2 regions of the Undibacterium sp. Di27W genome follow, and region 1 is predicted to be linked to the other one. Evidence: predicted binding sites of a transcription regulator. Region 1 holds the regulator's gene; the other holds the start of a gene.
The links. The regulator LexA, encoded in region 1, represses DNA repair genes until DNA is damaged. The targets are predictions, from matches to a motif close to ACTGTATNNNNATACAGT.
Positions count from the first base shown of each region.

Region 2: a site for LexA is predicted at 9,236-9,253, ahead of imuA (translesion DNA synthesis-associated protein ImuA). Genes of this name have one in related genera too.

Region 1 covers NZ_JBMPOS010000005.1:361,083-376,592, forward strand. The annotation lists gene ACO0LF_RS13250 (GGDEF/EAL domain-containing response regulator) at 1-1,213, shown strand, start outside; gene ACO0LF_RS13255 (sensor histidine kinase) at 1,474-2,799, shown strand; gene ACO0LF_RS13260 (LytR/AlgR family response regulator transcription factor) at 2,818-3,576, shown strand; gene ACO0LF_RS13265 (inorganic phosphate transporter) at 3,653-4,663, opposite strand; gene ACO0LF_RS13270 (DUF47 domain-containing protein) at 4,748-5,374, opposite strand; gene ACO0LF_RS13275 (replicative DNA helicase) at 5,540-6,928, opposite strand; gene rplI (50S ribosomal protein L9) at 7,096-7,548, opposite strand; gene rpsR (30S ribosomal protein S18) at 7,575-7,859, opposite strand; gene priB (primosomal replication protein N) at 7,869-8,168, opposite strand; gene rpsF (30S ribosomal protein S6) at 8,197-8,565, opposite strand; gene lexA (transcriptional repressor LexA) at 8,829-9,485, shown strand; gene lon (endopeptidase La) at 9,732-12,152, opposite strand; gene clpX (ATP-dependent Clp protease ATP-binding subunit ClpX) at 12,392-13,657, opposite strand; gene clpP (ATP-dependent Clp endopeptidase proteolytic subunit ClpP) at 13,937-14,563, opposite strand; gene tig (trigger factor) at 14,581-15,510, opposite strand, start outside.
Region 2 covers NZ_JBMPOS010000011.1:49,585-65,094, reverse strand. The annotation lists gene ACO0LF_RS20795 (ankyrin repeat domain-containing protein) at 1-392, shown strand, start outside; gene ACO0LF_RS20790 (ABC transporter permease) at 744-2,477, shown strand; gene ACO0LF_RS20785 (AAA-associated domain-containing protein) at 2,520-3,821, shown strand; gene ACO0LF_RS20780 (error-prone DNA polymerase) at 3,859-7,023, opposite strand; gene ACO0LF_RS20775 (Y-family DNA polymerase) at 7,042-8,553, opposite strand; gene imuA (translesion DNA synthesis-associated protein ImuA) at 8,498-9,226, opposite strand; gene ACO0LF_RS20765 (hypothetical protein) at 9,467-9,694, shown strand; gene ACO0LF_RS20760 (nuclear transport factor 2 family protein) at 9,832-10,320, opposite strand; gene ACO0LF_RS20755 (winged helix-turn-helix transcriptional regulator) at 10,386-10,886, shown strand; gene ACO0LF_RS20750 (AI-2E family transporter) at 11,058-12,326, opposite strand; gene ACO0LF_RS20745 (Pls/PosA family non-ribosomal peptide synthetase) at 12,581-15,510, opposite strand, start outside.

The DNA of each region.
Region 1 (15,510 bases):
CTTGCAAACACTGAACGAGACCCTGCTTACCTCGCTCAAGAACCATAGTTCGCTGTCACTCATCGATATAGACCATTTTGCTGAAACAAATGATGCACTCGGCCATCAGTTTGGTGACCAGTTACTGTATTCGGTGGCCCAAAGATTACTCGCCCACTTTGGTGAGCATTGTCAATTGGCCAGAGTGGGTAGCGACACTTTTGCCTTGCTGGGTGATGAAACTCTGGTGTGCCCGGATAAAATTCTGGCGCTGTTCAATTCAGCTTTTGATGTTGATCAACAAGAAGTGCAGTTATCGGCAACGATAGGCTTGATCAAGCTTGATGACTATGACAGCGATGGTTCGGAAGCCTTAAAGGACACCAATATCGCCCTCAAGCGCGCGAAAATGAATCGCCGCGGTGGTTATGAATATTTCACCCGCAACATGGGTGTGGAAATTCGCGAGCGCGTCTTGCTCATGCATGCTCTCAGGGCAGCATTTGAACAAAAAAAATTGTTCCTGGTTTTTCAACCCCAGATTGATATGCGCGATGGCCGCGTACTAGGGGCAGAAGCTTTATTGCGCTGGAAAACGGATGAAGGCAAGTTCATTCCACCCGATCAGTTCATTCCTATTGCCGAATATTCTGGCCTGATTGTGGAAATCGGCGAATGGGTGCTGCGCACGGCATGCCTGGAACTTGTGCATTTGCGCAGTCTTGGCTATACCAATTTCCAGATGGCCATCAATGTCTCGCAAGCCCAGTTTTCCCACCCCTTGTTCATGCAATCACTGAACAAGGCATTGGCAGATACTCAGGTGCCTCCCCAATATGTGGAGCTGGAAATTACCGAGTCCATGGCCATGAAGGATCCAGAATTGTTGATCAAGACTTTACATCAGATCAAACAACTCGGCATCAGTGTCTCCATCGATGATTTCGGCACGGGCTTCTCTTCGCTCAGTCACTTGCAAAAACTTGATGTGGACAAATTGAAAATTGACCGCGCCTTTGTCAATGAAATCCAGAAAAACCCGAATGAAGGCAGCATTGCCAAGATGATCGTTCAACTCGGCCAAAACCTGGGCCTGTCGATTATTGCCGAAGGTGTAGAAAGTGAAATGCAGGCAAACACCCTGCTTTCCTACGATTGCCATATCGCCCAGGGTTATCTGTACTCCAAGCCTCTGACCCGCGACGACTTGCATGCCTGGCTGGCAAGCAGGTAAGTCACTGACACCCAGCAGGGCCCATTCCTGGCCTGCTGTGCGTGTCAAATCCGCAGCCCCTCATCTTCGACCCCGTAACAAACATGCATATTAAATGTGGCATTTTTCGTTCTGTCCCGCCAATTTTGCAGACTGTCGCAAGTCGCTATTCAAGCAGGAACGCTTTCCCTACAGTATCAACATGGACTGAAAAGTCACAGGCAGCAAGAATGACGAATTCTTGCTGATATGTCTGGGATAAACGTTAAAAGAGAAGCATCATGAACAATACCAATGCAGATACTATCAAGCAGCTTATCGCCGCACTCATGGCCTGGCTTAGCAAAAGTTTTGATAAGACGGCAACATGGGTCACTCAATTATCCTGGTGGAAATTTTTCTTGTTTGCCATCATTGCCATCGTGGCAGGCAGCATGCTGCAAGATTTGCTATTTACTGCCGAAGAAAATGTAGTCATCACCAGGAACAGCTCACCTGGCAAAGCCAAAAAAACCAGCAAGATTACTGACGGTGAAACCAACATAGAAATCGATGACACCGGGCTGCGCATCCACAAAAACAATGCTGAAGGCCGCGGCAAGCAAATCGAGATCGATGAGAGTGGTATACATGTCCGCACGGATGGCAAAACTGCAGCTACCGCAGCAACAGCCCCTCCAGTACCACCAGCAGAACCGAATGCAACAGGCGAGGTACCTACGCCACCCAAACCTCCTTCCATCAATGAGAGGGATGATATCCACATCAAGTTACCAGCAGAGGTTGCCCAAAAAATTAGCGAAGGTATCAATGATGCTGTCGCCGATGCAGCTGATGAAGAAGTGCGCAGTTTTAAGCGCACATCCTCAAAATGGTTTGCCAACTTTGTCGTCTTGCTGGTAGTTTGCCTGTTTGGCATGAAAGCCCTGATGAGTGGAAAAGTGCGCGCCGAAGAGAAGGCCAAAGAAGCTGGCATGGCCGCTGAACGTGAATCCTTGTTGCGCCAGGTCAGTGAAGCGCAAATGCAGATGATGCAAGCCCAGGTTGAACCACATTTTCTGTTCAACACCCTGGCTTCGGTTGAGCACCTGATAGAAACTGATCCACCGCGTGCCGCTGCCATGCAACGCAGCCTGATTGCTTACTTGCGCGCTGTCTTGCCGCAAATGCGAGAAAATGCCAGTGTCACCAATCTGGGACGTGAAGCTGACATGATCAAGTCTTATCTGGAATTGCTGAAAATGCGTATGGAAGAAAGATTGAATGTCGATTTCATTATGCCCGAAGGCTTGCGCAGTGCGTCCTTCCCGCCGATGATGTTGCAGTCACTGGTAGAAAATGCCATTAAACATGGCCTGGAATGCAAGGCAGAAGGTGGCACCATACACTTCCTTGCCGAGGTTGCGCATAACAAACTGCGCGTCTCTGTACGTGACGATGGGCTGGGATTTGGTGCCATGCCCAGCAATGGCACTGGACTGGGCCTGCAAAATATACGTGAACGCCTGAAATTGATTTATAAAGAAAAGGGACAAATGATCATTACTCCCAATCAACCTAGCGGTGTTTGCGTTACTATAGAAATCCCTTACGAATTAGCCAACTAGATTTCAATTTCGCTGACCATGCCTACTGCCATAATTGCTGATGATGAAAGACTGATGCGCGACCAGTTAAAGTCGCGCCTGGAACAAGTGTGGCCAGAACTGGAAATACTCGATGAAGCCAAGAACGGTGAAGAAGCCGTTGCACTGGTAGAGACACATAAGCCTGACCTGGCTTTCCTGGATATACGCATGCCAGTCAAGACCGGTCTGGAAGCAGCCAAGGAGATAGGCAATAAGGCACATATCGTTTTCATCACAGCCTATGATCAATATGCCATACAGGCTTTTGACCATGGTGCTGTCGATTATGTCTTGAAACCTGCCGATGTAGAAAGACTGACGCGCACGGTTGACAGGCTAAAGACCAGACTAAGCGCCCAAAGCCAGCCCAATGACATGAGCAGCATGCTCTCGCAACTGGCCAAACAAATGGGGATTGCCGCCAAGCCCAATTACCTGCAGTGGATACAGGCATCCATAGGCCAGGAGTTGCGCCTGATACCGGTAGAAGAGATTTTGTTTTTTCAGTCCGATGAAAAATATACTCGTGTACAAACAGCATCTTATGAAGCTCTGATACGCAAACCAGTACGCGACCTGGCGGATGAACTGGACCCTGCCCTGTTCTGGCAAATCCATAGGTCAACACTGGTAAATGCCAAGGCCATTTCCGGTGTGGTGCGCGATCTGCGTGGCCGCCATCTTGTGCAGATCAAGGGCTTGACCGAAAAACTTGAAGTCAGTCGCAGCTTTGTTCATTTATTTAAACAAATGTAAACACCCGGCAGCAGAACTTGCAAGCAATAAAAAAGCGCCTCATGAATCGAGGCGCTTTTTTTCATGCAGTCAGAGATTACAGAATCTGCTTACCTATCCACCACGCAATCGCAGCGACAAAAGCAGATGCAGGTATCGTCAGGATCCATGCCCAAACGATATTGCCTGCCACACCCCAGCGCACCGCTGACATTTTCTGGGCAGAACCTACACCGACGATGGCACCGGTAATAGTATGCGTGGTCGACACTGGCACACCCAGTACGGTCGCCATGATCAGGGTAATTGCACCACCCGTTTCAGCACAAAAACCGCCTACAGGTTTGAGTTTGGTGATTTTCTGGCCCATGGTTTTCACGATGCGCCAGCCACCGAACAAAGTCCCCAGGCCTATCGCTGCATAGCAGGAATAAACGACCCAGCTTGGTGGTCCTTTGTCAGCCTCGCTGGAGTAACCAGCAGCAATCAAGAGCATCCAGATAATACCCATGGTTTTTTGTGCATCATTGCCGCCATGCCCCAGACTGAATACCGAAGCTGAAATCAATTGTAGGCGACGGAACCATTTATCCACTTTCCTTGGCGTCGATTTAACGAATAACCACGATACGATGAGCATCATCACCGAGCCCAGGAGAAATCCCAGCAATGGTGACAAGACGATAAACAAAATGATTTTGTAGAGACCCGCAGCAATCAAGGCACCGGTCCCTTCTTTTGCTACTGCAGCACCAATCAAACCGCCGATCAAGGCATGTGAAGACGAGGAAGGAATACCAAAATACCAGGTCACCAGGTTCCAGAATATCGCCCCTACCAGAGCACCAAAGATGACATAGTGATCCACAATGACTGGATCAATAGTACCCTTGCCTATGGTTTTCGCCACTGACAGATTAAAAACAAAAAACGCAAAGACATTGAATAAGGCAGCCATGGCCACTGCCTGACTAGGCTTCAATACCCCCGTAGAAACAACGGTTGCGATCGCATTGGCGGCATCATGGAAGCCGTTCATGAAATCAAATAACAATGCCAGCACCACCAATAAGATGACGACGTGCAGGCTCATATGTAAGGATTGCATAAAAGTGAATTCCCTTGTTCGCTCTCTGCATTGACAGAGAACTGTTAAGCGTCAATTAAGCGTCAAAATAAAAAAGTCAGACGCTTAAGCGTTCTCAACAATAATGCCTTCTATGATATTGGCAACATCTTCGCAACGATCTGTCACTGTTTCCAGTATTTCGTAAATCGCTTTGAGTTTGATCAGGTTACGAACATCAGGTTCATCGCGGAACAATTTGGACATGGCAGCACGCATGACATGGTCAGCATCCGATTCCAGGCGATCGATTTCCTCGCACAAGGCCAGGATTTCACGGGAGTTATCCATGTTGTGCAACAAGGCAACCGCAGCTTTGACTTTCTCAGCACAGCCCAGGCATAGTTCTGCCAGACGCTTGGCTTCTGGCGTGATTTCGCGGATATCGTACAGGGAGATAGTCTGGCCAGCATCTTCCAGCAAGTCCAGAATATCATCCATGCGCGTGATCAATTTATGAATGTCATCACGGTCCAGGGGAGTGATGAAAGTTTTGTGCAACAGCTCTATCGTATTGTAGGTGACAGTATCTGCCTGCTTTTCTATGCTCTCGATGGCGTGAACACGGATCTCCAGATCATCAAAGTTTGTCATCAAGGCAACCATTTCCTTGGAGCCTTTGACACATAACTCTGCATGTTGATTGAAGAGTTCAAAAAATTTGCCCTCGGTGGGCATCAAGCGTCCAAACATTTTATTCTCACTGAAAATATAAGATTTCTAGAATTGCCCAGGCAAGCGCGTGCAATCAAGCATGCCTGGCAACACTGTTCTACTTTTTTTAAGTCTTGATTTACTACTTTGCGTCTACCCACCAACACCAGCATTTTTGCTTAGAACCTGCTTACGATCTTAGAATTATTCACTATCACCGTAAATCGACAGGGAACCAACATAGTTGTCGAACTTGGTATATTCACCCAGGAAAGTCAGGCGCACACTACCGATAGGACCATTACGCTGCTTACCAATTATGATTTCTGCAGTACCTTTATCAGGCGAATCCGGGTTATACACCTGGTCACGATAAATAAACATGATGACGTCAGCATCCTGCTCAATCGCACCAGATTCGCGCAAGTCAGACATGACGGGGCGTTTATTTGGTCTTTGCTCCAGCGAGCGATTCAACTGGGACAAGGCAATCACAGGGCAATGTAGTTCTTTTGCCAGGCCCTTCAAGTTTCGGGAAATCTCGGAAATCTCGGTCGCACGGTTTTCACCAGCAGAGTTGGCTGACATCAATTGCAAGTAATCGACGATCACCAGGCCCAGCTTGCCACACTGACGCGCCAGGCGACGCGAACGGGCACGCAATTCTATGGAACTCAGCGCCGGCGTTTCATCGATATACAATTGTGCTTCATTCATCTTTTGAATGGCATGCGTCAGGCGTGGCCAGTCTTCGTCGGTCAATTTACCGACACGCAGGCGACTTTGGTCCAAACGCCCTACCGAGCCCAGCATACGCATGGCCAGCTGAGCTCCACCCATCTCCATGGAGAACACAGCGACTGGCAAGCCGCTGTCTATGGCCACGTTCTCTCCGATGTTCAGGGAGAAGGCTGTCTTACCCATGGATGGACGACCGGCAACAATCACCAGATCACCAGGTTGCAAGCCTGAAGTCATTTTATCCAGATCGGCAAAACCAGTAGGTACACCAGTAATATCATTTTGATTATCACGGTTATACAGCTCGTCAATACGTTCGACCACTTGTGTCAGCAAGGGTTGAATAGCCTGGAAACCCTGGGCACCACGTGCGCCCTCTTCGGCAATCGCGAAAATCTTGGACTCAGCCTCGTCCAGCATTTGCTTGACTTCTTTACCCTGGGGATTAAAGGCATTGCCGGAAATTTCATCTGCAACCGTAATCAGTTTGCGCAACACGCCACGGTCACGCACGATTTCTGCGTAGCGACGAATGTTGGCGGCTGAGGGAGTATTTTGTGCCAATGCATTCAAGTAGGTCAGGCCACCGGCATCTTCTGCCTTGCCTGTGCTCGTCAGCGCCTCAAAGACGGTAATGACGTCAGCCGGACGAGAACTATTGATGAGCTTGACCATGCACTGGAAGATAATCCTGTGGTCATAACGATAAAAATCTTCTTCGCCAATAAAGTCAGCGATACGGTCCCAGGCCGCGTTATCCAGCAATAGACCACCCAGAACAGATTGCTCTGCTTCTATGGAATGGGGAGGGACGCGTAGAGCGTCAACTTGAGGATCAGAACCAGCTTTCATGGCGCGCATTATAACCGTTAAATCAAACTACCAGAGGGTTCAAATTACGAGAAATTGGCGAGTTTGTGACAAGTTTGTGACAAACAGGTAAATCGGGCGATATTTCCCCCAAACATGAAAAAAGCCGGGAATTCCCGGCTTTTTTCCAGCAATTTGTAAAAAACAAATTACGCGTGTTCGCCCACTACTGCAACGTTAACGTCAACTACAACGTCAGTGTGCAAAGCAACGGAAACACTGTGTTCGCCAGCGATCTTCAACGGACCTTGTGGCAAACGTACTTGTGCTTTTTCTAAAGCGAAACCTTGTTTAGTCAGGGCTTCAGCGATATCAGCATTAGTAACGGAACCGAACAAACGGCCATCCACACCAGCTTTTTGTGTAATTTGTACGGTCAGACCGGACAGTTTTTCGCCTTGAGCTTGAGCTGCTGCCAATTTGGCGGCTGCTGCTTTTTCCAGTTCAGCGCGTTTTGCTTCGAATTCAGCAACTGCAGCTGTCGTAGCACGACGAGCCATACGTTGTGGAATCAAAAAGTTACGTGCATAGCCGTCTTTAACGCGAACTACATCACCCAGATTGCCGAGATTAACGACTTTATCCAACAGAATAACTTGCATATTTTTCTCCTTTACCTTGTCGTCAATTACGCTGTGTGCAAATCAGTGTATGGCAGCAACGCGAGGTAACGTGCACGTTTGATTGCAGTGTCAACTTGACGTTGATACAGCGCTTTTGTACCGGTCAAACGTGCTGGCATGATTTTGCCGTTTTCTTGCACGAAATCTTTCAGTGTGTCGATGTCTTTGTAGTCAACTTTTTCTACATGTGCTGCTGTGAAGCGGCAGAATTTTTTGCGCTTGAACAAAGGGTTTTGTTGTTGACGCTTTTGCTTCAATTTGCTTTTGTCGAATTTTTTACCGAATGCCATTTTTGGCTCCTAATCTAGTAAATGTGTCCCGAATTCAGTGACGTGAAAAACGAGACTTTTGCTATTGCGATTTTTGCGCGCTAAAAAACCGGTGAATTCCATGGGCTGTTCCAGAGCAATTTCTGTAAAACGCTGGGATATTTCACCAGCAGCCATCGCAGAAATCTCAAACTCGACCTGCCGAACTGTGTTCGCCTCACGAGTTTCTGAACTATGCATCAAGGTAGCAGAAGCTATCGGGATACCGGCCGGGGTGTAGCGCAATGCACTTTTTTCCACAATCCGGGCTACGAGCTTCAGCTGATTCACTATTTTTTTACGCGACCTTTGTCAATTATTAAGCAGCAGGCGCTTCAACACGTTGCGCTTTTGCAGCATCTTCTTTCTGAACAGCTTTCATCATAGGAGAAGGTGTTGTTTCTGCTTTTTTCAATTTGACTGTCAGGTGACGCAAAACAGCATCATTGAATTTAAATGCTGTTTCCAACTCGAGCAGAGTTTCAGCATCGCATTCGATGTTCAAGCAAACATAGTGTGCTTTTGCCAATTTTTGAATCATGTAAGCCAATTGACGACGGCCCCAGTCTTCAACGCGATGGATTTGACCACCACGGGCTACAACACTTGCCTTGTAGCGCTCGATCATTGCAGGAACTTGCTCGCTCTGATCTGGATGTACGATAAATACGATTTCATAATGACGCATATATTCTCCTTGTGGACAATAAAATAGCCCGCCTCGGCGTCAAGACGAGTGCGGGAAGAGGAAAGCCGATAATAATAACCCAGTTTTTCATATTGATCAATTAGATCAGTGGCTTAGCTAAGTTATAGGCCGTTTTTCCATTGATAGTGAGGTATTTTTTCACATTTACTGGCGATCTCAGGGATTTTGACTTGCATATTCAGCTTTACTGTATAAAAATACAGACTGCTTGTATATACAGCACCTTAACACTAGAAAACGCCATGCTCAAACTCACTTCCCGCCAGGAACAAATCCTGAACCTGATTAAAGACGCCATTCAAAACACGGGCTTTCCCCCTACCCGTGCCGAGATTGCGACAGAACTGGGGTTCCGCTCAACCAATGCGGCAGAAGAACATCTGCAAGCCCTGGCACGCAAAGGCGTCATTGAAATTGCAGCAGGCACTTCACGCGGCATACGCCTGCTGGAGTCAGAGTTGTCCAGCCATATCACGGGCAAGCAACTGACCTTGCCCCACCCAGCCCTATTGCAGCTTGCCCTGCCACTGGTTGGCCGCGTTGCCGCTGGCTCGCCGATACTGGCCAGTGAACATATAGAATCCACTTACCATGTAGACCCAGCCCTGTTCTCTGCCAAACCAGACTTCTTGCTCAAGGTACGCGGGATGTCCATGCGTGATGCGGGCATACTGGATGGCGACTTACTCGCAGTAAAAAAAGCCGACAGTGCTCGCAATGGCCAGATCGTAGTTGCACGCCTGGGTGATGACGTGACCGTCAAGCGCTATAAGAAGACCGGCAGTTTGATAGAGCTGATGCCGGAAAATCCGGATTACCCTGTCATCAAGATTGGTGATACGGAAGAAGATTTCGCGCTGGAAGGCCTGGCTGTTGGCCTCATGCGCAACTGGGTTTGAGGTCAGCCCGGGCGTGATTTTACCCTCTCGTTTACGTCACGCCCGGGCAGCATCTCAAGCTGATATCTCAAGCTGATATCTCAAACTTACGTGTTTCTGCCCGCCGGCAAGCCTTTCCTGCATCCTCTCTGCCCCTCCCAATAAGCACCAGCCCTTTGAGTGATTAAAAAGCGAGAGACATAAAAAAAACGTCCGGATTTTCCGGACGTTTTTCATTTCAGAGCAACAAGCTGTTGCCTCAGAAACTTAGTGCTTAACAACCGTCGTATCTGCAGGAGTTTCCGTAGTCGCTGCAGCCGGCGTTGCAGCGGCTACAGGAACAGGCTCATCCACCAAAGGAACAGGCTGGGTTTCCAATGCGATTTCCAGAACCTTGTCTATCCACCTGACCGGGATAATTTCCAGCTTGTTTTTGACATTGTCCGGGATCTCAGTCAGATCCTTGGCATTTTCCTCAGGTATCAACACAGTCTTGATACCGCCACGGTGAGCCGCCAGTAATTTCTCTTTCAAGCCACCGATAGGCAATACTTCACCACGCAAAGTGATCTCACCTGTCATGGCGACATCAGCACGCACTGGAATACCAGTAAAAACTGACACCAAGGCCGTGGTCATGGCGATACCAGCAGACGGGCCATCTTTTGGTGTAGCGCCTTCAGGTACGTGGATATGGATATCACTCTTCTCGAACACATCTGCCTTGATACCCAGACGCTTGGCGCGGCTGCGTACCACTGTGCGGGCTGCCTCGATCGATTCTTTCATGACATCGCCCAGAGTACCAGTACGGATAACGCCACCTTTACCTGGCATGGCTACCGCTTCTATGGTCAGCAAATCGCCGCCCACTTCCGTCCAGGCCAAACCGACTACCTGACCAATCTGGTTATCCTTGACTGCAACGCCAAAGTCATAGCGACGCACACCCAGATATTTATCCAGGTTCTTGGAATTAACCGTGGCTTTTTTCTCGGTCTTTTTCAACAAGAGCATTTTCACGACCTTGCGACAAATCTTGGAGATTTCCCTTTCCAGCGAACGCACGCCAGCTTCACGTGTGTAATAGCGAATGATGTCGCGCAAAGCACTTTCTGCCACCGTGATCTCGCCCTCTTTCAAACCATTGTTCTTGATTTGCTTAGGCAGCAGATAACGTTGTGCAATGCTGGTTTTTTCATCTTCGGTATAACCTGAGAGACGTATCACTTCCATCCTGTCCAGCAAGGCTGGCGGGATATTGTAGGAGTTGGACGTCGCCACAAACATCACATCGGACAGATCAAAATCAACTTCAATATAGTGATCCGAGAAAGTATGATTTTGCTCAGGGTCCAGGACCTCCAGCAAGGCAGATGATGGGTCGCCACGGAAATCAGCACCCATTTTGTCCACTTCATCCAGCAGGAACAAAGGATTGCGCACGCCGACCTTGGACAGGCTTTGCAAAATCTTGCCTGGCATGGAGCCTATGTAAGTACGGCGATGGCCACGGATTTCTGCCTCATCACGCACACCACCCAAGGCCATACGTACAAACTTGCGATTTGTTGCACGGGCGATGGACTGCCCCAGCGAGGTTTTACCCACGCCTGGAGGACCTACCAGACACAGGATAGGTGCTTTCAGCTTGTCAACGCGCTGTTGCACTGCAAGATATTCCAGAATGCGCTCTTTGACCTTATCCAGGCCAAAGTGTTCGTCTTCCAATACTTTTTCAGCATTCGTCAAATCATTATTGACCTTGGATTTTTTCTTCCATGGCAAATTGACGATGGTGTCGATGTAATTGCGTACGACAGTTGCCTCTGCCGACATAGGCGACATCATCTTGAGTTTTTTCAACTCATTCTGTGCTTTGTCGCGGGCTTCTTTAGGCATTTTGGCGGCCAGGATTTTTTTCTCCAGTTCGTCAATATCAGCGCCCTCTTCACCCTCGCCCAGCTCTTTCTGTATCGCCTTGACTTGCTCGTTCAGGTAATACTCGCGCTGGGATTTTTCCATCTGGCGCTTGACGCGACCACGGATGCGCTTTTCAACCTGCAGGATATCGAGCTCGCCTTCGAGCTGGCCCAGCAAGTGTTCAAGACGCTTGGCCACACTGAAAATTTCCAGGATGACTTGCTTTTGTTCCAGTTTCAAAGGCAGGTGCGCAGCGATAGTATCAGCCAGGCGACCAGCATCATCAATGCCGGACAGGGATGCCAGGATTTCTGGTGGAATTTTTTTGTTCAGTTTGACGTATTGGTCAAATTGCTGAACGATGGCACGACGCATCGCCTCTACTTCCGATTCGTCACCTTCGTCAACGGCGATAGGTGTCAAGTCAGCAAAGAAATGCGATTCAGAGTCATGGATCTTGCTGATGCGCGCACGTTGCGCACCTTCGACCAGTACCTTGACAGTACCGTCGGGCAATTTCAGCATTTGCAGGATATTGGCAATACAGCCAATTTCATAAATGTCATCTGCCGAAGGTTCGTCCTTGGCAGCAGCTTTCTGGGCAGCAAGCATGATGCTCTTGCCTTGATCCATGGCAGCTTCAAGGGCTTTGATGGATTTGGGGCGTCCCACAAACAGAGGGATTACCATGTGCGGGAATACAACAACATCACGCAGTGGCAATAACGGCAATTGGGTTTGTTCGGTAATCAGAGTAGTCGTCATGGCGCACCTTTCATAAATACTGGTTAACAATGTTGGCGCACTGGGCGGAAACACAAGCCCATTCTGGAAAAAAACAATAAAAAAAGCCACTCAGAGAGCTTCCCCGGGTAGCTTTACGAATGAAGCCAGAATCGTTTTGTTAAACCATTGTACTTCGAATCAATTTAAAACAAGGCAAAATAAATAAAAAATGGAGAGCAAGCTCTCCATTTTCTTTTACTTCATGGCAAACAATGCCATCAGGCACCAGCTACCTTGGGTTGCTCATGGTAAATCAGCAAGGGTTTTGCACCATTGGTGATGGTACCCTCGTCAATCACTACCTTCTCCACATTTTGGTGGCTAGGCAAGTCGTACATGACATCCAGTAAAGCGTGCTCAAGAATGGAACGCAGGCCACGGGCACCTGTTTTGCGGGCAATCGCCTTCTTGGCGATCGCTTGCAGGGCTGCAGGGCGGATTTCCAGTTCAGTACCTTCCATCTCCAGCAATTTGGCATATTGCTTGATCAGCGCATTTTTAGGCTCAACCAGAATTTGGATCAAGGCGGCTTCATCCAGCTCATTCAAGGTGGCAATCACAGGCAGACGGCCAACCAATTCAGGAATCAGACCAAACTTGATCAAATCTTGTGGCTCAGCATCTTGCATGACTTCGCTGGCGCTCTTTTCTGCCTGACTCTTGACGCTGGCAGAGAAACCTATGCCACTGCGCTCAGAACGGTCAGAAATGATCTTGGCCAGGCCATCAAACGCGCCACCACAGATGAACATGATGTTGGTGGTATCAATCTGGATGAAATCCTGGTTGGGATGCTTGCGGCCACCCTGGGGCGGCACAGAAGCCATGGTGCCTTCAACCAGTTTCAGTAAAGCCTGTTGCACACCTTCGCCAGAAACATCACGGGTGATCGAAGGATTATCGGATTTACGGGAAATCTTGTCGATCTCATCGATATAAACGATCCCTTTTTGTGCGCGCTCAACTTCATAATTGCAATTTTGCAGCAATTTTTGAATGATGTTTTCCACGTCTTCACCAACATAACCCGCTTCAGTCAGGGTAGTCGCATCGGCGATGACGAAAGGTACATTCAACATGCGTGCCAGCGTTTGCGCAAGCAGGGTCTTGCCTGAACCGGTAGGACCAACCAGCAAGATATTACTCTTGGCCAGTTCGACATCGTCTTTTTTACCCAGGTGCTTGAGGCGTTTGTAATGGTTATATACCGCTACTGCCAGGATGCGCTTGGCATTGAGCTGACCAATGACGTATTGATCCAGCAAATCAGTGATTTCCTGGGGCGTAGGCAATTCTGTTTTTGCACTGGCAATATTATCAATTTCGGACACTTCGTCACGAATGATGTCATTGCACAAATCTATGCACTCATCACAGATAAATACGGATGGCCCTGCTATTAATTTCTTAACCTCATGCTGACTCTTGCCGCAAAACGAGCAATAGAGCAACTTTTCTCCGCTGGAGGATTTTTTATCGGGCATGATACGTATATAAAATAAACAAAATTAATCTATAAAACTGGTGATTAAGCTGTGACCAGACCAGATATTAATTGGGTCTTGCCTGCGCAAAATTCAACACAAATTTCCTCAGCTTCTTGGACTTGCATATTACCTGCAAAAACGGCTTTCGTCATGACATCAATATGCAACAATGGGAGCAATGAGACATTATAGAACAGAATAAAAAAACGCCCGGACCATCACGGAACAGGCGTTCTTTTTTTACAAGCTACTTGGACAGGTGCTTAAGATAACTAATTAAGCGCGATGCGCCAGCACCTTATCGATCAGGCCATATTCTGCGGCAGCATCTGCCGACATGAAATTGTCACGGTCGGTATCTTTAGAGATTTGCTCCAGGCTACGACCAGTTTTTTCTGCCAGGATGCCATTTAAACGTTCGCGCAAATACAGGATTTCGCGCGCCTGGATTTCGATATCAGATGCCTGGCCTTGAGCGCCGCCCAGAGGTTGGTGAATCATGATACGTGAATTTGGCAGGGAGAAACGCTTACCTTTTGCACCCGCAGCCAGCAAGAAAGCACCCATGGATGCCGCCAGGCCAGTACAGAGTGTAGACACATCAGGCTTGATGAACTGCATGGTGTCATAAATGGCCATGCCAGCAGACACCGAACCGCCCGGAGAATTAATGTAGAGTGAAATATCCTTGTCAGGATTTTCACTTTCCAAAAACAGCAATTGTGCCACGATGAGGTTGGCAGCCTGGTCATTGACCGGGCCAACCAGGAAAATCACACGTTCCTTGAGCAAGCGGGAATAGATGTCGTAAGCACGCTCACCTCTACCGCTTTGCTCAATCACCATAGGCACCATGCCCAGCATGTTTGTGTCCAGTGCCGAATTACGGATGATGCCTGTCATGTGTTTTCCTTTATTTGTTACGCTTGTGCGTTGTTACCCATCAATTCGTCGAAAGGCAGAACCTTGTCTGTGACTTTCGCTTTACCAAGCACATAGTTAACGACGTTTTCTTCTAATACAAGGGCTTCAACTTCAGCCAGACGGTTGCGATCGCTGAAATAATATTTAACGACTTGTTGCGGATCTTCGTAGCTTTGTGCAAAATCTTCAACTTGCGCCTTGATTTGCTCAGTTGTCGCCTGCAGGCTGTTAGCCTTGACCAGTTCAGCCAGGATCAAGCCCAGGCGAACACGACGTTCAGCTTGTGCATTGAACAAATCAGCTGGGAAAGGTACGTCTTTAACGTTCATGCCGCGTTGCGCCATGTCCTGACGTGTCATTTCTGCCAGACGCTCGCCGTCTTGTGCAACCAGAGTCTTAGGTACGTCGAACGCCACTACCTTGACCAGGGCGTCCATAACGCTTTCTTTAGTCTTGGCTTTAACGCGACCACGTACTTCACGCTCCAGGTTTTCTTTGATGTCTGTACGCATCTTGACCAGGTCGCCGTCTTCTACGCCCAGCATTTTGGCAAATTCGGAATCAACTTCAGGCATGTGCGCCCATTCCAGTTTTGTCAAAGTGATCGTGAATTCTGCAGTTTTACCTGCAACATCCTTGCCATGGTAGTCTTCTGGGAAAGCCAATGGGAAAGTCTTGGATTCGCCAACTTTCAAACCGATAGTTGCTGTTTCAAACTCAGGCAGCATGCGGCCTTCGCCCAATACAAATGCAAAACCGTCAGCTTTACCACCAGCAAATTCGACGCCGTCGATCTTGCCAACGAAATCTACAGTAGCGCGGTCGCCATTTTGTGCGGACTGGTCTGCACCACCGTCACCATGCGCGCCCTGCTCACCTTTAACGTGGAAATGTACGCGTTGCTTGCGCAGGATATCGATGGTTTT
Region 2 (15,510 bases), on a different contig from region 1:
CAAGGGCCAGGAATGGTGACACCGTCTTGATGCTGGCCAGTTATCTTGGCAATCTCCCTGCTGTTAAAGCCTTGCTTGCACATGATGCAGAAGTTAATCAAGTCGGATGGTGTGCCTTGCACTATGCAGCGGCTGGCGGCAACAAGGATATTGTTGCCTTGCTACTCGAACATTCTGCCTATATCGATGCAGAGTCGCCCAACAAGACTACGCCTTTAATGATGGCAGCACGCTCAAACAAGGAGCTTATTGTCAGCTTATTGCTTGATGAGGGGGCCGACCCTCATTTGAAAAATGAATTGGGTTTAACAGCTCTCGATTTTGCAACTGAGCTTGAGCAAAAGGAAATTGCTACCTTGCTCAAAGAACGTATGCAAGCGCTTAAAAAATAGTCTTTTTGCGTTGCAACATCTTGCCTGCAAAACAAAGTTTATGTTAAAGTTCGCGCATCTCATTTTCGGAGCACATCTGTGGACAGTTATAGTTGTCGATCATCACTCAACTTGGCAATGTAAGCACAGATTTTCTCTTGCTACCTTGCCATCTGGCGGGTAGTAGTCTTTCGCGGCAGTCTTGCTGCTCTCTACTTTTACCCCTGTTTTAAATTTTGCGTGGCGCTGGCTATTGTCAGTATGCATGTGTGCAGCCGCGCAGTTCATCTTTGTCCAGACTTGATGTTTGTGACAGGAGGTATGCTATGTGCCGTTTTTTTACTATTGCTTTCATTGTGTTGAGGGGCATTCATGTTTGAATTGTTCCGCCAACAAGGGCGTGATGTTGTCACCGGGGACAAAGGTCCAAATCGCTGGGATTGGGCTTTGCTCCCTTTGGTTTTGGCGCTGCTGGGTATTTTTGCATTTGCCGCCATGCAGATGAGCCGTCCTTTTGCGGTAGGCGAGGCTTTGCAAATCAGTCTTGATCCCTCTTATCTGCCTTATTATTTATTGCGCACTATCCTGCGCATGTTTACGGCACTGGCTTTTTCCCTGATCTTTAGTTTGATATTTGCAGCTGTTGCAGCCAAATATGCCGCGGCTGAAAAAGTCATGATACCGGCGCTGGATATCTTGCAATCCGTGCCTATTCTTGGCTTTCAGGCGATTGCTATTGCGCCTTTTATTGCCTTGTTCCCTGGTAATTTACTGGGGGTGGAATGTGCAGCCATTTTTGCGATTTTCACATCTCAGGCATGGAATATGGCATTTAGCCTGTATCAATCGATACGAAATGTGCCACCAGAATTAAAAGAAGCGGCACAGATTTTTAGATTGTCTGGCTGGCAGCGTTTCTGGCGATTGGAACTGCCATTCGCCATGCCAGGACTGCTATGGAATATGATGATGTCCATGTCCGGTGGCTGGTTTTTCCTGGTGGCGGCAGAGGCTATTTCTGTGGCAGGGCAAGACATTAAATTGCCCGGCATAGGTTCTTACATCGCAGTAGCGATTGAAGCCAGGGACGGCATGGCCATTACCTGGGCGATTGCTGCCATGCTCATCGGGATATTGCTGTATGACCAATTATTTTTCCGCCCCTTGTTGGCATGGGCTGATAAATTCCGTTTTGAAGAAACCCAAGGCGACACTGCACAGCAATCATGGTTGCTGGACTGGATGCGTAACAGCCGTTTATTCCGTGCATGGATAGCCAGGTTCTGGCTTTTTCTTGGACGTGGCTTGTCATGGTTTAGCGTGCAAGGTGATGGTACTACTGTGCAGGTAAATCAGCGCTTTAGCCATCCAGCCTGGCCTAAGATTCTGGATGCAGTTTTGTTGCTGGCTTCAATTTCTGCCATGTACAGCCTTTTCATTTTTATACACAGTGTGGTGGGCTGGGCTGAAGTGGCACATGTGCTGGGTCTGGGATTGATTACCCTGGTGCGCGTCATGTTATTGATCGCCCTGGCTTCCTTGTTTTGGGTGCCAGTGGCAGTCTGGATAGGTTTGCGCCCACAGTATTCACAAAAAGTGCAGGCAATGGCGCAGTTTTTGGCCGCGTTTCCTGTCAATCTGATGTTCCCCCTGGTGGTGTTTGCCATGGTGACGTTTAAACTGACGCCAAATATCTGGCTCAGCCCCTTGATGGTGTTTGGTACGCAGTGGTACATCCTGTTCAATGTCGTGGCTGGTGCTGCCACCATTCCCAATGAATTGCGTCTTGCTGCAGATAATCTGGGTTTGAAAGGTTGGTTGAAATGGAAGCGCGTATATTTGCCTGCCGTGTTCCCCAGCTATATTACGGGCGCAATCACTGCCAGTGGCGGCTCATGGAATGCCAGTATTGTGGCTGAATATGTCACCTGGGGTAAAACCACGCTGGTGGCTGATGGCTTGGGTAGTTATATCAAGCAAATGACCGAGACGGGTGACTTTCATCGTATCGCTTTGGGCATAGGCGTGATGTGCGTATTCGTCATGCTGCTGAACCGTTTTTTCTGGCGCAAATTATATTTGCTGGCCGAAGACCATCTGCGTTGAGCCATAGCGCTTACACCTGGATTACTCATCAAGGAATTCAAGATGACTCAAAATTTATTACTCGATCTGAATCAAGTCGCCAAATCCTTTAAAGCCGCAGATGGTAAATCTCGCCTGATACTGGACAAGGTTGATTTTCAACTCAAAGATGGCGAAATCGTCGCCTTGCTGGGCAAATCTGGCTCAGGTAAATCCACTTTATTACGCATCATGGCTGGTTTGATACCGGCAGATGCAGGCAAAGTGGCGTACCGCGACAAAGCGATTGGTGGGCCAGTCGCAGGCATCGCGATGGTGTTCCAGTCCTTTGCCTTATTCCCCTGGCTGACTGTGCAACAGAATGTAGAACTGGGGCTTGAGGCCCAGGGTGTGCCAGCGGCAGAGCGTGAACAAAGAGCCGATGCTGTTCTCGAATTGATCGGTCTGGCAGGCTTTGGCGGTGCCTTGCCACGTGAACTTTCTGGCGGCATGAAACAGCGTGTTGGTATAGCCAGGGCACTGGTCACCAATCCTGATGTACTGCTCATGGATGAAGCTTTTTCTGCCCTGGATGTGTTGACAGGTGAAACCCTGCGTAATGACATGCTGGAGCTGTGGGAAGAAGACCGCATATCCACTAAAGGTATTTTGATCGTTTCTCATAATATTGAAGAAGCCGTCATGATGGCGGATCGCATCATCATATTGTCTAGTGATCCAGGCTCGGTCAGATGTGAAATCAAGATAGACCTGCCCAGGCCGCGTGATGTGGATTCGCTGGAAGTCCGTGCCTTGATTGATGAAGTGTATGGCTTGATGACCATGCGCGCGACGCATGAAGCAGCAGCGGATACACCCAATACCCGCCACCTGGGTTATCGATTGCCAGAGACGGATGTCAGCCGCATCGAAGGTATTCTCGATCTGCTGGCAGAGGCACCATTCAATGGCCGCGCCGACTTGCCCCAACTGGCAGAAGAAGCTGAATTGTCGGATGAAGAATTATTCCCGACCTATGAAGCCCTGAGCCTGTTGGGTTTTGCCGTGCTGGAAAAAGGCGACATCATGCTGACGCCGCTGGGTAAAAAATATGTAGAAGCAGAGCAGGCGCAAAAGCAGGAATTGTTTGGTCAACAATTGCTGACTCATGTTCCATTGGCGGCACATATACGTCGTAATCTGGAATCGGAAACCAGTGGCAGCCTGTCTGAAGAACCGCTGATAGATTTGCTGGAAGAGTTTTTGAAATCTGATGAAGCAAAACGTGTACTCGAAGTCGCCATCGAGTGGGGGCGCTATGGCGAGGTCTACGAATATGATTATCATACTGGTCGCCTGACTTTGCCTGAGGGTAATCAGGAATAATTGCTGCATATTTCTATATAGAGCAGGGCAGAGGAGCTTAGCAAAAGTTTCTGCTGCCCACTTCCAGTTGTCCCAGAAGATGTGACATATCCACCAGTCGTTTGGCAACCAGATGCCTGACTTCGGCTTCACATTGCCAGATGCCATATACGCCCAGCAGAGGCGCACTCAAAACTTCGCTACGCTGTTTTTCCAGTACATTTGGCCAGATAATCACATTTACCGGGCCGGTTTCATCTTCTATGGTGATGAAGATGACACCCTTGGCCGTCTGCGGCCTTTGTCTTACTGTGACCAGGCCACAGCCACGCGCAAATTGCCCTTGCTGGAAAGTATTCAACATTTCTGCGGGTAAAAAGCGTTTGGCCAGCAATTGTGGTCGCAGCAAGGCAAGAGGATGGCGCTGTAGACTGAATCCGGTTGCATGGTAGTCGCTATAAATTTCCTGTGCCTCTGAAGGAGCTTTCAATTGCGGCGCTTGCTCCTGTATGCTGGTGACACGCAACAAATCCTTGTCCGGCATTGCCCCTACAGCCTGCCATAATGCCTGTCTTCTGTGCCCCGCCAGCGATGACAAGGCATTGCCAGCTGCCAGCACATGCAAATCATGCTGGTTCAATTGTGCGCGCTTTGCCAGATCATGCACATCAATAAAAGCCTGCTGCTGGCGTGCCTGCATGATACGCAAGGCGGCATCCTCGGACATGCCATGCAGCAGGGAAAAACCCATGCGCACGGTAGGTTGCAGGGTTTCGGTAAATTGATTGAGCTGCGTTTCTGCCTCAAGTGAAGAATCCCAGTTACTGCAAGTTACATCAATCGCACTGACTTGCACATCATGGCGACGGGCATCCTGTATCAATTGGGAAGGCGAATAAAAACCTAAGGGCTGAGAATTCAATAGCGAGCATAAAAACACTGCAGGCTCATGGCGCTTGATCCAGCTACTGAAATACGCGAGGATGGCAAAGCTGGCTGAATGGCTTTCAGGAAATCCGTAATCACCAAAACCTTTCATTTGCTCATAGATTCCTTGAGCGAATTCACGTTCATAACCATTTTTGACCATGGTTTCTACTATTCTGGTTTCATAGCCTTCCAGGCCGCCTTTGCGTTTCCAGGCAGCCATTGCACGGCGCAAACCATCCGCTTCTCCCGCCGTAAAGTCTGCCGCATGCATGGCAATTTGCATGACTTGTTCCTGGAAAATAGGTATCCCGAGAGTGCGTTGCAATGCGGCCCGCATACCCGGGTTTTTGTGTATTTCTACAGGCTGCTTGCCCTGACGCCTTTGTAAATAAGGGTGCACCATACCGCCTTGTATCGGGCCGGGCCGCACAATGGCAATTTGTATCACCAGATCATAGAATTCTCTGGGTCTCAAGCGCGGCAACATGCTCATCTGCGCCCGGGATTCTATCTGAAAAACACCGACGGTATCTGCCTTGCAGATCATGTCATAGGTCAGAGTATCTTCGCGTGGAACATCCTGCATACACTTAGGTTTGCCTGGCAAGCTAGCCATCAAATCAAAAGCCCGTCGCAATGCCGACAGCATGCCAAGGGCCAGCACATCAACCTTGAGCAGACCCAGGGATTCCAGATCATCCTTATCCCATTGAATCACATTGCGCTTTTCCATCGCCGCATTTTCTATGGGCACCAGCCTGGATAATTTGCCGCGTGCGATGACGAAGCCACCGCTATGCTGGGATAGGTGACGTGGGAAACGCAATAATTTTCCTGTCAACAATGCCCATTGCTGGGCGATGGGGGAATTGGTGTCCAGGCCGCATTCTGTGAATCGCTTGAATAACTCTTGTTTGCTATCAAACCAGCGATGCGATTTTGCCACGGCATCGACAATCGCCAGGTCTACACCCAGGGCTTTACCCACATCACGCAAAGCGCCGCGCGGGTGGTAAGTGTGCACAGCCGCAGCCAGCGCCGCACGGTCACGTCCGTATTTATCATAGATATACTGCATGACTTCTTCGCGGCGCTGATGCTCAAAATCGACATCGATGTCTGGCGGCTCACCCCTCTCTTTGGAAAGGAATCGCTCAAACAGCAGGGTATGTGTCTCTGGATTGACTTCAGTGATATGCAGGCAATAACAGACAACACTGTTGGCTGCCGAGCCGCGTCCCTGACAGAGTATTTCTTTTTGTCTGGCGAAATTAACGATATCAAATACCGTCAGAAAATAAGGTTCATAAGCCAGGTCATTAATCAGGTGCAGCTCATGTTCTATTTTATTTTTTACCGATGAAGGCAAACCTTGCGGATAGCGCAGATCAGCTCCTTTATAGACCTGGAACTTTAAATAACTGGCAGGCGTATATCCCTTAGGCACCAGTTCGTGCGGATACTCATAGCGCAATTCATTCAATGAAAAGCTGCACAGGTCTGCGATTTTCACAGTTTCGGCCAGGGTATGCAGCGGATAAATCGTCGCCAGCCGCAAGCGTGAGCGCAGGTGCTGTTCTGCATTCATCGCCAGGGTATAGCCGCATTCAGTGATGGGCTGGCACAGGCGTATCGCAGTCATCGTGTCCTGCAAGGGCTTGCGTGAACGTACATGCATAGTGACCTGGCCTATGGCAACGACGGGTAATTGCACGGCTTCAGCTACCTTATCAACTTGCTGCTTTTGATATTCATCTGCAATTTGCATCAGCAAATTCAAACCTATCCAGGCGCGCCCAGGGAAGTGTTGCTTCATCCATTTGGCCTGTTTCAGTAGCGCCTTGTTCTCTGAGGGGTAGGTTGGCACCAGTATCAGCAGGCAATCTGGCAAGCCAGACAAATGTTCCAAACCTGACGGTGGTGTGACGAAATCCCTGGGCGTTAATAAGTAACTACCTTTGGTTGCCCGGCATCTGCCAAGAGTGATCATTTCAGAGAGATTGCCATAGCCTTCGCGGTTTTGTGCAAGGGCAATCAGATGTACATTATTTTCAGGTGCTTCTATATCTTCCAGTTTGAAGTGGGCACCGATGATGAGATGCAAGCCGGTATTTTTTGCTGCGGTATAGGCTCTTGCCAAGCCAGCAAAGGAACACTCGTCGGTAATGGCCAGGGCGCGATAATCGAGTTTAATCGCACGCGCCACCAATTCTTCTGAATGCGATGCTCCATGCAGGAAGCTGAAATTGCTCATGCAAAATAATTCGGCATATTCGGGCAAGAAGGCACTCATGTCGATCTATTCAAAATGCTATCCAAAAATGCCGTGTAAGAACCAGACAGCTTCTTCACTGTCAGGATCATTGGCACGTTCACGATAAATCCAGTAGCGCACATGGCGTTTATCGACAGCGATGTAATAATCCCGGGTTTGTATCTGCTCATTCCACCAGCCTGCTTCTATGCGTTCAGCCGGAGAAACAAGTTTGAGTTCTGAGCCGTAATAAGGGCGATGCTCATGAATGTCCAGTGCCAGCGGATGTGGCAATAACCAGTTAGGGCGCAAGACATAAGCTGCCAACGCGGGAGCCGGGCAGGGCGGTGGAGTTTTCTTGATGACAGAAATCCAGTGATTGGCAATATCAGCCCTATGGTCTGCTTGTGACGCTGGTTGCAAGACATTAGCTTCGCCCAGGCGGGCAACCAGAAGTTCAAGCAAGCGCTTATGTTCACTTGCCTGGCCGCCAGGTTCGGGGAACAAGGTATAGCTTTGTGCTTCGCGTACTATAGTTTGCTTTACTTCCAGCAGCATACCGATGACGGCACTATGCAATTTGAGCTGACTGAGCTTTTCTTTGAACAAACTCAGCAGGTGCGATTCTTGCCAGCATGCTTGTGCCAGTTGCAGATCAAACATGGTCGGAGGGATGGCCTGCCGGCCACGTTCATGCAATAACTCCATGTGTATATGCGTAACCGCCAGTTGCTGCGCTGCCAGCCATCCCAATAACTGGGCCAGCAGGCTGCGGGCAAAAATAAGAAGTGACTCCGCTTGCTCTATACGGTCTGGTAATTCGATTTTGACTTTGAATTCTGGCGCTGCCAGATACCATTCGTGTACCTCGGCCTGCTCACCATAGGCTTGATCCAGTTCTATGAGTAAAGCTTTGCCGCAACGTCTTTGTAAGCCTGGACGGGGTAATTGCCGTAAATCTCTGAGGTTATAACAGGCTATGCCCTGCAATAATTCAGTCAAAGGCCGTGCTGCAGTGAGTAATTTGACTGGTAATTTGTCCAGACGCTGACTCAATCTTTGCGGTTTAAAAACATGCTGTCCTCTGGGTAATCTGCGCGATGCCTGCTTGGCCAATAGCCAGGCAGCTCTGGCAACGGGAGCAATGCCTGTGGTTGCTGTATAACCCAGAATGCGCATGCTTTCCTGCACGCGTTTACGCAAAGCGCGTATGCCACCAAACAGGCTCAGACTGGCACTGATATCAACCAGTATGCATTGATCTTCTCCCAGACAGACTTGTGGCGAGTATTGCAGCAGCGCAGTTGCCACTGCCTGCAACGCCAGTTGTTCTTTATTTTGATCACGCTGATAATAATCCGCATCAGCAGACAACATCTGCACGCCGCCTGCGCGCATATTCAAACGTATGCCAGCCTGATCGGCAGATTCAGACATGGATGTCACCCGGCCTTGATGGAGTATCACACTGACTTGCGTCTCTTGCTGAGCAAACAAGGGGGTGACGAACACCTCAAGCTGGAGTAAAGGCAGGTGAACGGCTATCCACAGTGGTGGGCAAGTTGCCATAGTTTGTCGCAAGTTTTTCTTTGCCTGGATGAGCATAGGCATACAAATAAGGATGATCGGGTACATGCAATGCCAGCGGCGCATCGCGCTGGCTGCCACGGCGCTTGAGTATGCCCAGCTCCAGGCCATATTGACTGGTTTGCACACTCAATCGCAAGGGCGCAGGAGATGCTTGCTGTGCCGCCCGCATGTCACGCATTAAAAAGAATAAGATCTCTGAGCTTTGCGCTGCCAGGTGCAAACGACGCAAAGCTTCACTACGGATGCTGGATGTCCAGAACAACAGCGCACCACAACTGCTATTGCGCAACACCTGTTCAGCCGCCCATAAGGCATCTACATGTTTCTGGCAGCGTATCCAGATCAACTGCGATGATTGCAAACCTGTACATGCAAAAGCCAATGCTTGCGGTACATAAGGTGGCGTCAATAAAACAATGGGACGTCCATCAAGCTGGCTCAATGCGGGTTTAAGCAAGCTGAGTTCGGCAGTGCCAATCTGTGGCAGCAAAATCTCGGTTAATTGCCCCTGTGGCCAGCCACTGCCAGGCAGTTCATTATTGAGTTCTGCATAGCCACTGGGCAAATAACCGCCCTGAGCACGCGCCAGTTGCGATGCACGCCACAACGCGGGGTGTATGCGTTCAGGGGGAAGTGAGGAAACCTGGGTCATATTACATATACTGATTAAATATACAGTATATGTAATATGGCGAAAGACTTCAAAGTTTATTTTATGTGCCCGTACTATGAGACTGGAGCAAGAGATTGCAGGAGATGAGAAAACCACAGTGTTACATAATACTGATTGCACATACAGTAGTATGTGTTAAAGTTCGTTTCATGGATGAACGCATGGCTGTTTTGATGACCGTTCCTCTATCACATACCAACCGATATGGAGATTGAAATTATGGCAAACCTCGAACAGTCCTTTGATACGCGCTTCAGCCTGCAATTCGCCCCGACCTCATTTTTGATGCGCCTGGGTCGTCGCGAAATATTTGTTTGCCGCGACTTTAGACAGCGCTCTTATTATGTCAATCCTGTACTGGATTGCAGCACTGGTATACAAGCCGGGCATTTGGAAGTGCTGCTGTTTCGCAAATGGCTGATCATTTTATCCAAAGCCAACTGGTAAGCAGGTTATTAGTTTATTCCAACAGAATGAGCAAACTTTTGCTGCAAACACATCCAAGATATTGGAGGGGTTTGTTTGCAGCAAGTTGCGTCTGTCGGGTGTAGTTTTTTGGTAAATATGCATCTGAATATCTGAGTCTATGCACGCAAGAAAGGGCCGGGTCCGGGCCAGGCCTGATCAGTAATAGGAGCAGCCAATGCTTCCTCGCATCCTTGTGCTGCACTCCAGGCTAGATAGCGGCTGCAACGCTGTATATCTTCCAGGGTTTGGATGTAAGTGACTTTTCCCCAGCGCATGCGCATGAATTGCATCACTACATTCTTGTAAGGCCCATCTGGCTGATGCGGCACAATAAAGTCGAGTACGGCATGAATGCGGGTATCCCACGGTGGCCCCAGTACCGCAACTTCCTTTACCTCAAAATGAAAGCCTGGGAACAAGCGGTATAGGCGTTCCCACCACAAAGCCATGGATGTACGAGAGTTGCGTAAGCCAGAAATTGGCGAATCCCCTTCAAATCGATATGTAAAGTCAGTAGCCAGGCCATTTAGCATCAGGCTGACATCGCCTGCGTTGATGGCGGCAAAGATTTTGCGTAATTTATTCTCAACGATATAAGCATACATAGCTATCTTTCACTGGCATAATGCAAGCAATGTAAACAGTTAACTTGCATCAAGCAAGCTAAATTATGGAGCGCAGTTCTTTTTCTGATTTTTCCTGCTCAATTGCCCGCACGCTGGAAGTCATCGGTGAGTGGTGGTCATTGCTGATTTTGCGTGATCTGTTTTTGGGTTTTGAACGTTTTGACGATATCCAGCGCAATCTTGGTGTAGCGTCCAATATCCTGACAGCCCGCTTGAAAAAAATGATGGAGCAGGGCATCGTTGAGCGTAGGCCAGATACTCAGGATAAACGCGTATGGCGCTATAGCCTTACCCAGCAGGGGCGGGATTTGTATCCCATATTACTGGCACTGACTGCCTGGGGAGATAAATGGCGTACAGCAGAAGGGCAGCAGCCTTTACTCATTCGTCATCAGCAATGCGGCCACATCACCAGTGCCATTCCTGCTTGTACAGTATGCAAAGAAGAATTAAAACTCGATGACTTGCAGTTTGAACCTGGGCCAGGTGGCAAGGAAACGGCTGGCACCGCATTAATGGGGCAAGTACTAAATCGTCGCAGATAGTAATCAAGATTAAGTAAGACTTACGCAAAACCGCCCTAGCTGCGTTGTTAGCTCCTAGCTAAAGTACTGTCTTCGTCGCTACGCCTTGCCAGGACAATTTTGCGTAAATCTTGTTAAGAAATAAGGCTACATCAACAGCGTGCATTAACAAACTTGTTCAGCGGCGCCAACTCAATTATTTTCAAGCACGTTTCCCACTACATTCTCAAGCGAAATAGAATTGTCTGAGGTTTTATCCTCTTCATTGAGTTTTCTATCTCCAGAAATTTCAAGGGCGATTCCTGCTGCCTCCTCTGCGGGCATGCCATTCGTGCGTCGCAGGTATTCGGCCTCGCCAACGATATCATCTTGTTGCACAGCCAAGTCCTTGGGTTGCGGACTTTCACCTGGCAATTCAACTTTCAGTTCATCAATAAGCATGAGCAGGGTCGCTGCAACGGGCAAGGCGAGTAGCGCACCGCCGATACCGTACAGTGTGCCACCAGCGATCAAGGCGAATAGAACTATCGATGATGGCAAGCGCAATGCACGCCCATATACTATGGGTATCAATACTCTGCTTTCAAACTCTTCATAGCAAAGCAATAATACAAAAACCACCGTCGCCGCGACGCCACCAATAGCCAGGGCTGCCAGCACTGCAGGTAACATGGTGAGGAAAATGCCAACAAAAGGCAGCACATCCACAATCCCGCCGAAAGCCGCAATTGCTATCGCATTAGGTACGCCACAGGCAGAGAGTAAAACAAACAGAAAGACGGCCATCATGGCGCAAGTCAGGACTTGGCCGCGTACATAACCACCAACGATGGTCTCAAGATTGAGCATGATGCGCGCCAATTTGATGTGGTGGGCGCGCGGGATTACGGCAAACAAAGCACCACGCAAGCGGTCACGGTCTATCATGATGTACAAGGCAAGAAAAAATGAACCTGCGCCATACGCAATAATTTCGAAAAAACCTCTCGAAAAAGCCATTGCTTCGCTACTATAGGATTTGAATAGCGCGGCATACTGTATATGCTTCAAACCATCTGCCAGGGATTCCGTGAGAGGATAGGCAGCTAAAAACTTGATCAGGCGACCTCGTAATTCCGGCTCCTGCTGAACAAGGCTGACAACTTGGGCAATAAATGGTGGCACTGTAAAAACCGCCAGAGCTACCAAAACCACCATCAATACAGCAAATATGATGACTATACTGGTAAAACGGCGAATTTTATGGCGTTCCAGCCAGGCTACTGCAGGATTGAGCGTGCCGACCAGCATAAGCGCAGTGATCAATACAAAGATGACTGGGATCAACTGAGAGATCAGTGCAAACCCCAAGACAACTGCAACAATCGCAATCATCGTGGATTTAGCCAACTCTATGCGTATCGTTTTCTTCACTCTTGGTGGAGATGGGTTTTGCGCAAATTTTTTTGGGTATTGTGTCATGTCAGCGCTTATGTTCTTGATTATTTTCGCGCAAGTCCGGCGAACCTGCTGAGCGTGAGCCACATCATGACAGGCTATTTTGTTGGCATCTGTGCGCTATCCCTCATGTGAATTAAATCAGCAACAGGAAATAATTAATATAAAGGATGGCAGAACAGCCTGGTCGCAGCTGGACGATCCATTGCGCGCAAAGTCTGCAGATTAGCTCAAGCCTGACTTGCCATTCGGTGAAAGGCAAGTCAGCTTGACATAAATCAAACGCCTGTCATGGCGGCAGGACAACCATGCCAACTGGAATTGGCTGGAATGTATTCACCCTTCATGACCAGTGTCATCGCGCCAAGGCTGGCACCATCTGCCACCACAGCGCTATACAAAACCGAGCTACGCGGGCCCATGTACACGCGCTCACCAATAATGACATGATCAATTTTCATGACACGGTCTTCAAACAGATGTGTCTGCGGGCAGGCGAGTGCATTGATTTCGCTATAGTCACCTATACTAACGCAGTCAAACTCGGTGATATCAGTGGTATCCATATATACGCCACGCCCGATTTTGCAGCCCAGCAGGTTGAATACCAATGGCAGCCAGGGGGTGCCACGCAAATAACGCATGAAGTTGGGTACAGCTATGCCTTCGTACAAATTGGTGATACCTTCCGAGATCCATACAAAGGGCGTCCACATAGGTACGCTGCTCTTTTTGTAACGGAAAATCAATAGCCATTTCAAGCACAGTACAAAAGCAAAACTGCCTATACCGTACAGCAAGCCTGCAACGACGAGGTAATACAAAACTTCGTTCCAGCGATCATCCCCGGCCAAGGGCATCAAGTCCAGAACGATAGTATAACCAACCGCAATCACCATGGCATGCGGTGCGATGATGCGGAAAGCCTCAATGAGGCCACGCCCCAGACGCCGAACAATGGATGGGCGGAAGGTCAGGTTTTCCGGGAACCCCTTGGTCTCTTCGCGGGCAGGCAAATGGATGGCCGGTGAACCCAGCCAAGTGTCGCCTTCATGCATTTGCGCATTACTTGGGGCACTGGTGTGAACGCCTATCAGGACGTTTTCAGGCAAAATCGTGCCATCCGGTATATATGCCCCATTACCGACAAAACTGCGGCGCGAAATAATGGTGGGATGCATGCTCATCCAGCCACAATCTATTTGCTCGTCACCCAACAATACGGCATCAGCAATAAAGGTTTCATCGCCCAGAGTTAACATATCCGGGACCACCCCCAGGGCAGTAGAAATTTCGGCACCACGCCCGACTTTTGCACCCAGCAGGCGATACCAGAAAGGTGCATAAACTGTGGCATAAACACCATGCAACACATTCAGGCTGGACTCCTGTATCTGATTGACCAGCCATTTTCCACAGTAAGTATTACCGTGCACAGGATATTGCCCTTGCTTTAAAGTCGGCAAAATACTCCAGCGTATACCAGCAGACAACAGCGCCGTGCAGACAATCAAGACAGCAGTGGCCGGGAAGGCCAGGAGGAAATACTTCGCCAGCTGGAAAATGACAGAGTTACTTTGTAAACCAGGAAATAATTCAGAATTATCAAACCAGTCTATGGTCACAAAGCTGGGGAAAACCGGCATGAAAAACAGGGCGCTGATTAACAGAGAACCAAACACAAAAAATATAGTTTCACCGACCAGACGCAAACGTGATGCCGTCGGTCTTGGCGGAAAAATTGATGCATCAAACGCACCTATGTCTTTGGCTGGCGATCCTTTCCAGATTCTCGATTTTGGTATGCGCTGCCCCGCACTTAAGGCAGACTGTCCATCCAGATGGCCGCCAGCTTCTATATGAACATTACCTTCCAGTACAGCGTAGGAGCCTGCATAAGCATCATCCTCAAGTGTTATGCTGCCCAGTATGAGTTCTCCGTGTTGCACTCTGGCGTTCTCAAAATTACTGGCATTGCCTATACTGCAGCGATCGCCTATGTGCAGCAAATCCGGAGCACGCAAGGTCATGGAGCCTATGACGACATCAGAACCTACCTTTGCCCCCAGCGCACGTAACCACCAGCTATACAAAGACGAACCACTCAGCATGTAAGTTGGTGCAGCTTCCACCAATCTGTCAGCCAGCCACCAACGATAATATGTCCATCCCCATAGAGGATAGCGGCCGGCCTTCAAGCGACCTGCTATCAGCCACTTACCCGCAATGGCAATCGCAAATTCTGTCACTGTCAATAATAAGAAAACACCGACCGATAAAAATACGGCTCTTGCAATGGAATCTTCAGGATCACCGGTAAAGAAATGATAGGCAAAAAACGGCGCCAGCCATTGCACCATGCGCATGGCCACCAGCCAGGGAATGGCTGCAGCCTGGCCGATACCACAAAACCAGCGTTTCCATTCAGGAGCCGTGGTCCAACTGGACTGGCTCGCCGCCGCAGCAGCATCCTGACTTGGGGCTGTGGCTTCCAGTACTTCCAGCATCTTGGCGATATAGCGATGCGTATAAATATCACTGATCCTGAAATAGGCAAAACGTGGATGTTTGCGTAATATGGATACTAATTTTGCTGCCATCAAAGAATGGCCGCCCAAGTCTGTAAAAAAGTCCGACGTGCGTCGTATTGCTTGTCCTGGAAAAAGACTGGCCAGAGCCTCAAATAGTACAAGTTCAGTCTCGGTTTCTGGTGCATCCGACTCATTGTTGGCAGCCTGTTTGGCCAAGCCTATTTTTTTTAACGTATTGCGATCTATTTTTCCTGAAGTCAGCCTGGGCATTTCAGGCAGATATTCAAACCTGCCCGGCACCATATATACCGGCAAGACCCTGCCAAGTTCTGTCCGTAAAGCTGCCGCATGCTGGGCAAAAGCGGCAGCCTCTGCATCTGCTGGCAATTGATCATTGACGATGAAAGCCACGATCTGATCGATCTCATCATCCTTGCGCAAGACTACCGCTACTGCGCCTACACCCGCTTGTTTGGCTAACACCGTTTCAATCTCGCCAAGCTCAACCCTGAAACCACGGATCTTCACCTGATCATCGGCTCGCCCCAGACATTGCACACTGCCATCTGGATTAAAGCAAGCCAGGTCACCAGTGCGATACAGCCTGGCTTCATGAGCATTTCTAGCCCAGGGGTTTGACAAGAATTTTTCAGCTGTCAAATCCGGGCGTCCCAGAT